Regions from separate parts of the Psychrosphaera aestuarii genome, predicted to be linked through region 2. Evidence: predicted binding sites of a transcription regulator. Region 2 holds the regulator's gene; each other region holds the start of a gene.
What was found. The regulator ArgR, encoded in region 2, controls arginine synthesis, uptake and breakdown. The targets are predictions, from matches to a motif close to ANTGAATANNTATTCANT.

Region 1 (4,296 bases), 1.2 Mb from region 2:
TCCTGTATTTCTAAAAACACGAGCAAGTTCTTTTTCTGGATAAGCCATTGTTTTTTGCAGTGGATATTTATTGAGGTTGCTAATAAAAATATCCATTTCTAAATTATGTAATGCAGCATCTGCCTTGTATAACGCAGTTAGGGTTTTAATATTTTCAGCACTTAATATATAGCTATGCTGAGTATGATGCGTTTCGTTAGTAGACAGCGGAGTAAGGCAGTTTTCAGGTTGAACACTTGAACAGACGTTTAGGCCACCACCAATAAGGATTGTTTGAAATTCTTTGGCATTACCTACCTTGGAAAAAGCTAAAAAAACCAATAATAAATATGAGGTTAATTTTAAGTCCCAAAACATTTTAATCACTACCCTATGAAATGAAATATGTGCTCCAATTGCAACACTACCACACTTATAATTTTTTTTTGAACCTTATAGTAAAAAGTTGAGTAAAACACTAGGTTATTTGGTTAATTAAACCGTGCAAGTGTGGTATAAATAGACACTATAAGCGAATTACCTTTATATACAGCCCTCTCTATGACACATGAGGGCTTTTGTTGTTTAAAATTTGGAGATTACATGCCAACTAAAATGCCAGATATTGCAAATCAAGCGAAAGCCCAAACTGAAGGTGTGCTTGATTGGGTAGGGATGAGCAACATTGAAATGCCATTAATGGTTGAGATGCAAGGTGAGACTCGTCCGACTTCAGCGCTGGTTGAAGCGTTTGTTAACCTTAAAGAGCCAAAAGCTAAAGGCATTCACATGTCTCGTTTGTATTTAATGCTAGATGAGCTTTCAGTTGAGAGTGCGTTAAATATTAAAAACCTACAAACGCTGCTTACTAACTTTATTGAAAGTCATCACGACCTTTCAAATGCTGCGCACCTTAAATTTGAATTTGATTATCACATGCGCCGTAAGTCACTGATTAGTGGCAAACTAGGTTGGAAAGCCTACCCAGTCGTAATTACTGGTAACTTAACAGACGGTCTATTAGATATTGAACTTGCTGTAAAAGTACCTTACTCATCAACTTGCCCTTGTTCTGCAGCACTAGCTCGTCAGCTTATTCAAAACAAATTCAACGAGACATTTGATGGACAAGCTAAAGTTGATGCTGAAACCGTTCATGCTTGGTTAGGCTCTACTGAAGGCATCGTCGCAACTCCGCATAGCCAACGTTCAATTGCAGAAGTCAAAGTTAAACTTTCAGAAGCCGTTACTGACTTTCCAATTGTTGATTTAGTTGACGCTATTGAGTTTGCTCTTAAAACGCCGGTTCAAGCAGCGGTTAAACGTGAAGATGAGCAAGAATTTGCCCGCTTAAATGGTCAAAACTTAATGTTTTGTGAAGATGCAGGTCGTCGTATTAAAGCGGCATTAAACAACATTGAAGGCTACAAGGACTTTTGGTTACGAGTTAATCATTATGAATCTTTGCATGCACATGATGCTGTATCAGTGGCCAGTAAAGGTATTGAAGGCGGATATTCATCTAAATAAATTATTTAGACAATGATGAAAGCAGCTACCCATCACTAGCTGCTTTTTTTATGACCAAATTTTGTTTTTAAAGTACAAATTAAAATAAAACCTCGCAACAAACCAAGTAAAATCAAGTAAAACCGTATATGTTACGGATTAAATTCGTAGTTAAATTACAAAAATTTAGAGTTTTAATACTAATATCCTCTTGATTTAACCATCGCCACAAGATAGATTATTTAAAATTAATGAATTTATATTCACAACATCCTATCTAATTTAGCATCGCTAGCTGTATTTTCATCTCGGGGTCACTTCTACTTTTATAGCTATACTGAGTTAGATAAATAAACGTGTTGCGATATATGTGAGGTTCTCATTTGAATAATATCAAACATACTGCACTGCATGACGAACGTTGGGTAAAAGACAATTGTGGTTTTGGCTTAATTGCGCATTTAGAAGGTGAGCCAAGTCACAAAATTATTCGAACCGCTATTACCAGTCTCGCTCGCATGCAACACAGAGGTGGCGTATCGGCCGACGGTAAAACCGGTGATGGATGCGGTTTGTTGATGCAAAAACCCGATCAGTTCTTTACGGCCGTGGCAGAGCAAAATGGTTGGAGGCTTGGTAAAAAATATGCCGTTGGTAATATTTTTCTTAGCCAAGACCCTCTCCTTAATCAGCAAGCAAAAAAGATCATCGTCAAAGAACTAGAAAAAGAAACACTACAAATAGTTGGTTGGCGTGAAGTCCCAACGAATAAAAATATACTTGGTGAAATTGCCACAGAAAGTTTGCCGGACATCCAGCAGGTGTTTGTTAACGCTCCGCCAGGCTGGCGTAAAAAAGACTTTGAGCGTCGACTTTACATGGCACGACGACGAATTGAACAACAGATGCTTCATGACACCGATTTCTATATTTCTAGCTTAAGCTGTTTAGTTACTATTTATAAAGGGTTAGTCATGCCGAAGGACTTGGCAGACTTTTACTTAGATCTTTCTGACATTAGAATGTCTACCGCAATTTGTGTATTCCACCAGCGGTTTTCTACGAATACCACGCCTCAATGGAAACTGGCGCAACCGTTTAGATTTCTCGCACACAACGGCGAAATAAATACGATAAAAGGAAATCGTCAATGGGCTCAAGCACGGCAATATAAGTTTCACTCGCCATTAATTGCTGATTTAAAAGAAGCCGCACCGTTTGTAAATTATGAAGGTAGCGATAGTGCATCCCTAGATAACATGCTGGAGTTATTTCTCGCCGGTGGGATGGACTTATTCAGAGCAATGCGATTATTGGTGCCACCTGCCTATCAAAAGCATCCTCAAATGGATGAAAAATTGAAAGCCTTTTACGAGTTTAACTCCATGCATATGGAACCTTGGGACGGCCCTGCAGGCATAGTCATTACTAATGGTCGCCATGTAGCCTGTAACTTAGATAGAAACGGCTTGCGCCCTGCTCGGTATATTATTACAAAAGACAAGTTGTTAACGCTCGCTTCAGAGTCGGGTATTTGGGACTACACTCCTGACGAGGTGGTTGAGCAAGGTCGAGTTGGGCCAGGTGAAATGTTAGCGGTGGACACTTATAACGGTAAAGTTTGGTATTCGGATGAAATTGATTATGACTTAAAAGATCGCCACCCATACAATGAATGGCTAGAGCAGCACATTCGTCACTTAGTACCGTTTGAAGATTATGCTGCTGATAAAATTGGCACCCGGCTGTACGATGACAAGCAACAACGGATCTTACATAAGCTTTTTAATTATACTTATGAAGAAATCGAACAAGTAGTAAAAGTACTCGCTTGTGATGGCCAAGAAGCCACTGGCTCTATGGGTGATGATACGCCAATGGCCGTGATGTCACATAAAGTTCGCGATCTATACGACTATTTTCGTCAACAATTCGCCCAGGTTACAAATCCACCGATAGATCCCTTGCGCGAAAGCCATGTCATGTCATTAGCAACCTGTATAGGTCGTGAACAAAATGTATTTGCCGAAACGTCAGGTTATGCCGACAGAGTTCTATTTGATTCGCCGGTATTAATGTACACAGACCTAAAGCAACTAAAAGAGTTTGATCAAGAACATTATCGAACCGAGACGTTTGCCTTGTGCTACAACGCTAGTCAATTTTCGTTACAACAGGCAATAGAGAGTTTATGCAAAAAAGTTGCGCATTCTGTAAAAGAACATCAAACCGTCATTGTCATATTATCCGATAAAAACCCGACGCAAGAGCAATTGGTTATTCCCGCACCGCTAGCGTTAGGTGCTGTGCAAGAAGTGCTCGTAAGTAGTCAGCTTCGCTGCGATACTAATATTATTGTTGAGTCTGGCGGCGTTCGTAACTCCCATCAACTCGCGGTATTAATCGGTCTTGGTGCAACGGCTGTGTACCCTTACCTTGCATATGAAACCGTCGAGCAATATGTAGCAAACGGTGATATTCAATTAAGTGCCAAACAAGCAATTAGTAACTACCGAAAAGGTCTAAATAAAGGCTTGTTGAAAATCATGTCGAAAATGGGCATTGCGACGGTTGCTAGTTATCGCTGCTCAAACCTATTTGAGTTAATCGGCATAGGCAACAAAGTAATGCAGTTATGCTTTCCGCATATTGTCAGTCGAGTGGGTGGCGCCGATTTTAAAGATATTGAGTCAGACCTCATTCGCTTAAACAAGTATGCATGGCTCGCCCGCAAAGAACTGGAGCATGGTGGATACTTAAAGTATGTGCATGGTGGGGAGTATCACGCTTACAATCCTGATGTTGTTC
Region 2 (4,296 bases):
GGAACCACCATAACCTACTCTCTTAATGCCAGTGTGGTAGAAGAATTAATGAGTGGCTTATTTTCTATATTTGGACAAAAAGACGAAAGTAAAAAGGAGTCTTTATGAACTTAGTTAAATTCAGCATCTTTATCACTGTTATAACGTGTGTAGTAGCTGCTATTGCCATCAATTTGGTACCCGAGGGATTACAACTCCCAATTCATTGGAACGCTAGCGGTGAAGTAGATCGAATGACTAACGCTACCACGGCGCTAATAATGCCTCCTGTTTTGATGATAGCGTCTCTTTTGGTTCTAACTGTATTAAAGCATTTAGAGCCGAGAAAAGAGAACCTTACTCATTCATTAACTGCAGCGCGAGCAATCATAGCGTCGGTGGTGGCTCTACTTGCAATTATCGAAGCCGGTTATTTAGCAATGCTATTAGGGGTAGAATTCGAAATGCATAAAGTCATTCTTGCATCGGTAGGATTAGTGTTAATGGTTGCTGGTAATTATATGAGCAAAACTAGAAGTAACTTTTTTATCGGCATTAGAACGCCTTGGACATTAAGTAGTGACGAGGTTTGGCGGAAAACACATAGGCTAGGTGGTAAATTGTTTATGTTAGCCGGTGTTATCACAATGCTTGTTGCACCTTTTGCTAACAACGAGCTACTAAAATTAGTGATCCCTGTTGTTGTTGTTCCTGCCGCACTAATACCCGTCGGCTATTCATGGTGGTTATGGCGAGAAGAACAAAAAAAGCACCCTTAGGTGCTTTTTTTAAATAAAAACCACGTTAGTTTTTATTATTTACCGTTTACGAACTCTTCACCAAGTGTGATGTCGCCACGTAAACCTTCGATCATTTCAGCTTTACATTTAGCTTCAAAGTCACTTAGGTCACCGTAATGGAAGATTTCTTTTACGCCATCTTTACCAATTAATACTGGCTGAGCAAAGAAACGAGCATCTTCACTATTTACTTCTACATATGTGTATTCGTAAACATCATCTTCGCCGTTAATAGCATCTACTAGGCTTAAGCAAAAACGTGCAGCTGCAAGGCCCATAGATAAAGTAGCAGAACCGCCACCAGCTTTAGCTTCAACAACTTCTGTACCAGCATTTTGGATACGGGTAGTTAGCTTCTCGATTTCTTCTTGAGAGAACTCAACACCTTCTACTTGAGAAAGTAGAGGAAGGATAGTTGTGCCACTGTGACCACCGATAACAGGAACAACGATGTCTTCACAGTTAAGTCCTTTTGCTTCAGCTACAAATGCTTCTGCACGGATTACGTCAAGCGTCGTTACACCAAATAATTTAGCAGGGTTGTATTTGCCTTTGGCTTTTAACGTTTCTGCAGCAATTGCTACTGTTGTGTTAACTGGATTTGTAATAATACCAGTAAGCGCCTCTGGGCAGTTGTCAGCAATACCTTCAACTAATGTTTTTACGATGCCCGCATTGATGTTAAATAAATCTGAACGGTCCATGCCTGGCTTACGAGGAACGCCCGCAGGAATAAGAACGATGTCTGCACCTGTTAACGCTTTTGCAAGATCGTCAGCGCCAAAACCTTCAACTTTAACTTGAGTTGGGATGTGGCTTAAGTCAACTGCAACACCTGGAACAACCGGTGCAACGTCATATAAGGCTAATTCAGAACCAGCAGGTAACTGAGTTTTAAGTAGTAATGATAAAGCCTGTCCGATACCACCAGCGGCACCTAATACTGCAACTTTCATATTAATCTCCAATTTTAATCAATGATCGAGAAGTAAATTTTGCCGCAACCATACTGAAAGTTCGGCGAAAACTCAATTCGCAATTAGTATTATATGATGAAATGCATTAAAATTCCGCCTGAGTAGCTGGCAAGGAAAAAATACAATGACGCAAAACAAGCAAGAAGCACTAATTAAAGCATTTAAAGAGCTTTTAAACGAGGAACGTTTCGGATCGCAAATAGATATCGTCGATGCGCTTAAAGGCCAAGGCTTCGATAATATTAGTCAATCTAAAGTATCTCGGCTACTAACACGCTTTGGTGCAGTAAGAACCCGTAATGCCAAACAAGAAATGGTTTATTGTCTACCTGCCGAGCTTGGTATGCCAACGGCAAAAAGTCCATTGCGTCAGTTAGTTTTAGATATTAATCACAACGAAGCGATGGTTATTATCAAAACTAGTCCTGGGGCTGCTCAGCTAATTGCTCGATTATTAGATTCTGTCGGTAAAGCAGAAGGTGTATTGGGGACTATTGCTGGTGATGACACTATTTTTATAGCGCCGTTAAAAGTAAGTGAGATTGAGCACACTCTTAATAACGTAAAAACATTATTTGAAACCGTGTAACTCAACCTCTACATTAATGACTATTTATTCGAAACTGATTTGACCGTCATAAGACCCACTTGTATGTCGGTTACTTCAACTTTATCACCCGCTAAAAGCGGTTCATCACTTTCTATTTTCCACGTTATACCTGAATATTGATAACTGCCAGGCTGAGTTGGCGACACAGCCGTCTCTAACCTAAACTGGTGTCCAAACAAATCAGAGTGCACATTATGCGCAGGTTCCGTTTTCTGTAGATTAGATAGCGGCTTCCATAATATGGCACTATAAACCCCTGACAAAACCGCAATGCATAACGAAATAACTGTCCATGTATCACTGATAATACCGAACTGTAATAACACTCCTGTTGTTAGCGTTGCCAATCCAATTAAAGTTAGGAAAAAGGTCGCAAAACCTAAAAAAACAATATCGATAACAGCAAGTAAAACACCCGCAGCCATTAACATTTGAGCTGTATTTTCAAAAAATGACATCACAGTCTCCTTTAGCTTTTATTCATGGTGCCAATAATACTCATAGCCTGCGCAACCATGCTACTCGCGTCAGTGGCGTTATCTGGAAGAAGAACAACCGACGATTCCTTCGCAATAGCCTGTTTAGCACTAATTGCTTTTGTTGCTAGGTCTAGCTGAATCGCTTTCTGACCCTGCTCGGTCTTGGCAACGTTACCAATTGTTTCTAAAGCTTCCGCTTTTGCTACCGCAACTTGCATAATCGCTTTCGCTTCACCTTCTGCCTTTAATATTTGCTCTAATTTTTCAGCTTCTGCAGCAAGTACTTGCGCTTGCTTTTGACCTTCCGCTACATTAATTGCAGCTTGACGATCACCCTCTGACTCTAAGACTTGAGCTCGTTTTTCACGCTCAGCTTTCATTTGGCGCTCCATCGCTTCCATTACAGATTGCGGTGGAATGATGTCTTTAATCTCATAACGTAAAACCTGAACGCCCCATGGACCAGCCGCTTCATTTATTGCTGCGACAATATTGGTATTTAACGAATCACGCTCTTCGAATGTCTTGTCTAGTTCCATTTTACCGATTTCACTACGCATCGTCGTTTGAGATAGTTGAATAACGGCAAATACATAATCGTCAACACCATAAGATGCTTTATAAGGGTCTAAAACTCGAAAGTACAATACACCATCAACAATTAATGAAATATTGTCTCGCGTAATCGCAGATTGACCTGGTACGTCAACGGCTTGTTCTTTTAAAGAGCGGTCATAAGCAACAACATCAACAAAAGGCACAATAAAGTTTAAGCCAGCCTCAATAGATTTATTAAATTTACCAAATCGCTCAATAACATATGCTCGATTTTGAGGAACAAACTTAATAGACGATTTCAGTAACACGACAACTAAAATTAGAAGTGCAAACTCAAACGAGATCATTGAGCTAAGTATTTCATTCATAATAAATTCCTTTTACAGCGGTTAAAAAGATAGAGAGGATAATTGATTAATTAACATTACCTTGATTTAGCAAGTAATCAATAGATGGTGCGAAAAAGGCTGCGCCCGTTTCTGCAGTTGTGTAATTCAGTAAATGATCATAGTTTCCGGCATCGCTACCAAACACCATATTTGCTAATATTTTTTCAAAGCTATCAGCATTAGCACAATACGAAACAAATAGAAGCCCCTGCGTCGTAAGGTTACCATAAGGCATACTTTGTCTTAGTAGCTGAATAGGCTCGCCATTAGAATCAAAACATCGAGCCCGAAACGCATGTGCGGTCTCAGGTAGTTCGTCTTGGCTTACTCTTGAATTATCCTTTTTATAGCGACCAATTATGAGCTCCTGCTCTTCAGTAGGGATACCTTGCCATCTGTTAATATTATGCCTATAACGCTGAATATGCACGTAGCTACCGTTATTAAATGGACCCGGCTCATCTATTAATGCAATTTTGCGCCTTAAACGACCTTTGGGATTTG
Region 3 (4,296 bases), 780 kb from region 2:
ATCGGTGTTATCAACACGAAACACAACTTTAAAAGTACCATTATTTGAATCAATTACAGGATTGATTCGATCTATGTGGGCGGTATAAGTTTTATTTCCAATCGCAGGTAAGCTTAATTCTACTGGTTGTTTATGTTGAACTTCAGGAAGACGGCCCTCTGGCAGATAAATAACCCCTTCAAGTGCTTTTTGAGAGACAATATGGAATAGGTTTTGGTGTTGATATTGATGGACTAAGTTGCCTTTCTTTACATATCGATTTGAAATATAACCAGTAATTGGTGCAACAATCTTTGTTTCTGAGACGTCTAATTTTGCAATGTCGGTAGCAGCTTGCAACGATTGAAATTGCCACTGCAACTTTTCTAACGTGTCGGCACTCACAAATGTCTTGTTTTTTGCGGTGTTTAACCTTTTTAATTCACTTTGAACTTGTTCGAGTTCAGCTTGGCGTTGTTGTAATACAAGTTGATATCGAGTGTCGTCTAATTTAGCTAAAAGCTGACCTTCTTTTACGTAGTCACCTTCTTCAACATAAACTTGTTCAACTAAGCCCTGAACTTTACTAATGACATCGGCTTCAGCTGTTGACTCAAGAATAGCGTTAGCCGCGTAATAGTTAGCAATATTTGAGCGAACGATGTTTTCAGCTTCAACGGGAACTTTTATAACTTCTTCTTGTTTTGCTTCTTTGTCGATTGAAGCACTCGCGTCTTCACACGCTTGAAGTGACAAAAGTGTTGCACCGAAAATAATTGCAAGTGGCAGTCGTTTTAATTGGTTTTTGTTCATTACATTGGTCCATTTTAAATGCTATGTATTGAACGTTTATCGCATTACTCGTGCCATTATTTTATTTCTTTAAAATCAATTGGTTACAGCTTAATGAACAATGCTGTTGGGTGAGAGATACAAAAATATGACGAATTTGACTAATAGTTAGCTAAATCACTAAAAAATCAATAAAGAAATAAAGAAATAAAGAAATAAAGAAGTGTAGGAATATAGGAATATAAGAATAAAAAAAGCAGCCATTGGCTGCTTTTTTAAGACTAAATCAAAAGTTATCGTTTATCTGCAGGAACGTAATCACGTTTTGCTGGGCCAGTATATAACTGACGAGGACGACCAATTTTTTGACCTTTTTCGCTTAACATTTCGTCCCAGTGGCTGATCCAGCCAACAGTACGAGACATTGCGAAGATAACTGTGAACATGCTTGTAGGAATACCAATTGCCTTAAGAATGATACCTGAGTAGAAATCTACGTTAGGGTAAAGTTTCTTTTCAACAAAGTACGGGTCTTCTAACGCGATACGCTCTAGTTCCATTGCTACATCTAATAACGGATCATTGATGTTAAGTGCAGTTAGAACTTCATGACAAGTTTCACGCATTACTTTAGCACGCGGATCAAAGTTCTTATAAACACGGTGACCGAAGCCCATTAGACGGAACGGGTCTTCTTTGTCCTTCGCTTTAGCTACGAACTCTGGAATACGGTCAACTGAACCGATTTGTTGAAGCATAGTTAAACAAGCTTCGTTAGCACCGCCGTGTGCAGGGCCCCAAAGTGATGCAATACCAGCAGCAATACATGCATATGGATTTGCGCCTGAAGAACCTGCTAGACGTACAGTCGACGTTGACGCATTCTGTTCGTGATCAGCATGAAGCATGAAAATCTTATCCATCGCTTTCGCAATAACAGGATTAACTTTGTACTCTTCCGCTGGCACAGAGAACATCATGTGTAAAAAGTTTTCTGAGTAAGACAGTTTGTTTTGAGGGTAAACAAACGGCTGACCTATGCTGTATTTGTATGCCATTGCTGCGATCGTTGGCAATTTAGCCACTAAACGATATGCACTTCGTTTACGTTGAGCTGGATCGGTAATACTCAAGTCATCGTGGTAAAAGCTAGATAGTGCGCCTACAACACCACAAAGCATTGCCATCGGATGCGCATCAACTACAAACCCATGGAAGAAGTTTGCAATCTTCTCATGAACCATAGTGTGGTGAGTGATGGTTTCTTCAAATTCTTCTAGCTTTTCAGAAGACGGTAACTCACCGTGAAGAAGCAAATAGCATAACTCTAAGTATGAAGAGCCGTCTGCTAACTGCTCAATTGGGTAACCGCGGTGTAATAAAACACCTTTACCACCATCAATAAAAGTAATCTCTGATTGACATGAAGCAGTGGCCAAAAAACCTGGATCATATGTGAAAACGCCATGGCTACCCAGTGTACGAACGTCAATGACGTCGTTACCAGCTGTGCCTGACATTATTGGTAAATCAAATGGTTCTTGTCCTGTGACTTGAACTGTGGCCTTTTTATCTGCCATGCATGTTCTCCTCGAATATGTAGTTGTTTTAATTAATCATAGTCATCAGTATAGAAGAAAATGAAATAATTAAGATAAGTCATTAAAAAAATCACGCTATTGTAACTCTAAAGTAGAGTAAAAAGTCAATTTTATTGCACAAATGTTCAATTATTATTCATCTATTATTCTGACCTGTATAAATATTGCTCTTTAACACGTTAAATTTAAACAGAAATTGATATATCGTAAATCGCTATATATACTCCTTGTACTGCACTCGTATGCAGATACTGTTAGTTGTGCTTATTTAGATCAAATAAAATAAATTTTAAGTTCAACAAAACCATTGGTGTACTTCATCGGTATACTCTATAAATAAACAGCTCTGATAGGCAAGTAATCGTGAAAAAACAAAGACCTGTAAATCTAGATCTGACTACCATTTCAATGCCAGCTACGGCGAATGCGTCAATTCTTCACCGTATCACTGGTGTTGCGATGTTCTTCGCTCTGATCTTCGTTATTGTAGTTTGGGCCATTTCTCTTCAATCTGCCGAAGGCTTTGAATTAGCTAAACAGCTAATGCAAGGTGTTATAGGAAAGATTATTGCGATTGGTACATTGGCAGCACTTTCTTACCATATCATTGGTGGCATCCGTCACTTAATAATGGATATGGGACATTGGGAAGAGTTGGAGTCAGGTAACCTAAGTGCCAAATTGGCGATTGCTATTTGGATTGTAACAGTAATTTTGGCTGGAGTATGGATATGGTAATCAATCAAGCTTCGTTGAAAAGAGACGGTGTTCAAGATTACGTATCGCTACGCACAACTGCGTTGTTGATGACGGCATACACTTTCTTCATCTTATATGTATTCTTATCAACACCAGAAATGACGTATGAGATTTGGTCTGGTTTATTCGCGAATTTAGGCGTTAAGATTTTTACATTTATTACATTGCTTTGTATATGGGTTCATACTCGCATTGGCCTTTGGCAAGTTCTTACTGATTATGTTAAGAATTCGTCAGTTCGTGCAGTACTTAGCTTTATTCTTAACACTATTGGCTTGGCTTATGTTGTAGCAGGTCTATTTATTTTGTGGGGTGTTTAGTGAGTATTTCAGTTAGAGAATTCGACGCTGTTGTTATTGGCGCTGGTGGTGCGGGTATGCGCGCCGCTTTACAAATTTCAGAATCAGGCCAGTCTTGTGCACTGATTTCAAAAGTATTTCCAACTCGTTCACATACTGTATCTGCTCAAGGTGGTATTACAGTTGCGCTAGGCAATGCACACGAGGATAACTGGGAATACCACATGTATGACACGGTTAAGGGTTCTGATTTTATCGGAGACCAAGACGCGATCGAGTACATGTGTAAAACAGGTCCAGAGGCAATTTTAGAAATGGAGAATAAAGGTCTACCTTTTTCTCGATTCGAAAATGGCACTGTATATCAACGTCCTTTTGGCGGTCAGTCTAAAAACTTTGGTGGCGAGCAGGCAGCCCGTACAGCGGCTGCAGCAGATAGAACAGGCCACGCATTGTTACACTTGTTATATCAACAAAACGTTAAAAATAAGACTACCGTTTACAGCGAGTGGTACGCACTTGACCTAGTAAAAAATTCAGACGGTGCAATTGTAGGTTGTACTGCTATTGATATAGAAAGTGGTGAAGTAGTATTTTTTAAAGCGCGTGCAACCGTTTTAGCAACGGGTGGTGCAGGTCGTATTTATGCTTCAACTACAAACGCACATATTAATACTGGCGACGGCGTTGGCATGGCAGTTCGTGCAGGTGTTGCGTTACAAGACATGGAAATGTGGCAGTTCCACCCAACGGGTATCGCTGGTGCAGGTACGTTAGTAACAGAAGGTTGTCGTGGTGAAGGTGGTTATCTTCTAAATAAAGATGGCGAGCGTTTCATGGAACGTTATGCGCCAAATGCGAAAGAC

Region 1: the regulator ArgR is predicted to act here: its motif matches at 1,739-1,756, upstream of gltB (glutamate synthase large subunit).
Region 3: the regulator ArgR is predicted to act here: its motif matches at 2,496-2,513, upstream of J9318_RS07450 (citrate synthase).

The regions. Positions count from the first base shown of each region.
Region 1 covers NZ_CP072844.1:2,732,202-2,736,497, forward strand. The annotation lists gene J9318_RS12400 (type 1 glutamine amidotransferase family protein) at 1-357, opposite strand, end outside; gene folE2 (GTP cyclohydrolase FolE2) at 583-1,509, shown strand; gene gltB (glutamate synthase large subunit) at 1,872-4,296, shown strand, end outside.
Region 2 covers NZ_CP072844.1:837,060-841,355, reverse strand. The annotation lists gene J9318_RS03890 (autorepressor SdpR family transcription factor) at 1-108, shown strand, start outside; gene J9318_RS03885 (SdpI family protein) at 105-758, shown strand; gene mdh (malate dehydrogenase) at 794-1,735, opposite strand; gene argR (transcriptional regulator ArgR) at 1,881-2,345, shown strand; gene J9318_RS03870 (NfeD family protein) at 2,366-2,824, opposite strand; gene J9318_RS03865 (SPFH domain-containing protein) at 2,836-3,771, opposite strand; gene J9318_RS03860 (Dyp-type peroxidase) at 3,818-4,296, opposite strand, start outside.
Region 3 covers NZ_CP072844.1:1,620,406-1,624,701, forward strand. The annotation lists gene J9318_RS07445 (efflux RND transporter periplasmic adaptor subunit) at 1-792, opposite strand, end outside; gene J9318_RS07450 (citrate synthase) at 1,065-2,351, opposite strand; gene sdhC (succinate dehydrogenase, cytochrome b556 subunit) at 2,736-3,110, shown strand; gene sdhD (succinate dehydrogenase, hydrophobic membrane anchor protein) at 3,104-3,451, shown strand; gene sdhA (succinate dehydrogenase flavoprotein subunit) at 3,451-4,296, shown strand, end outside.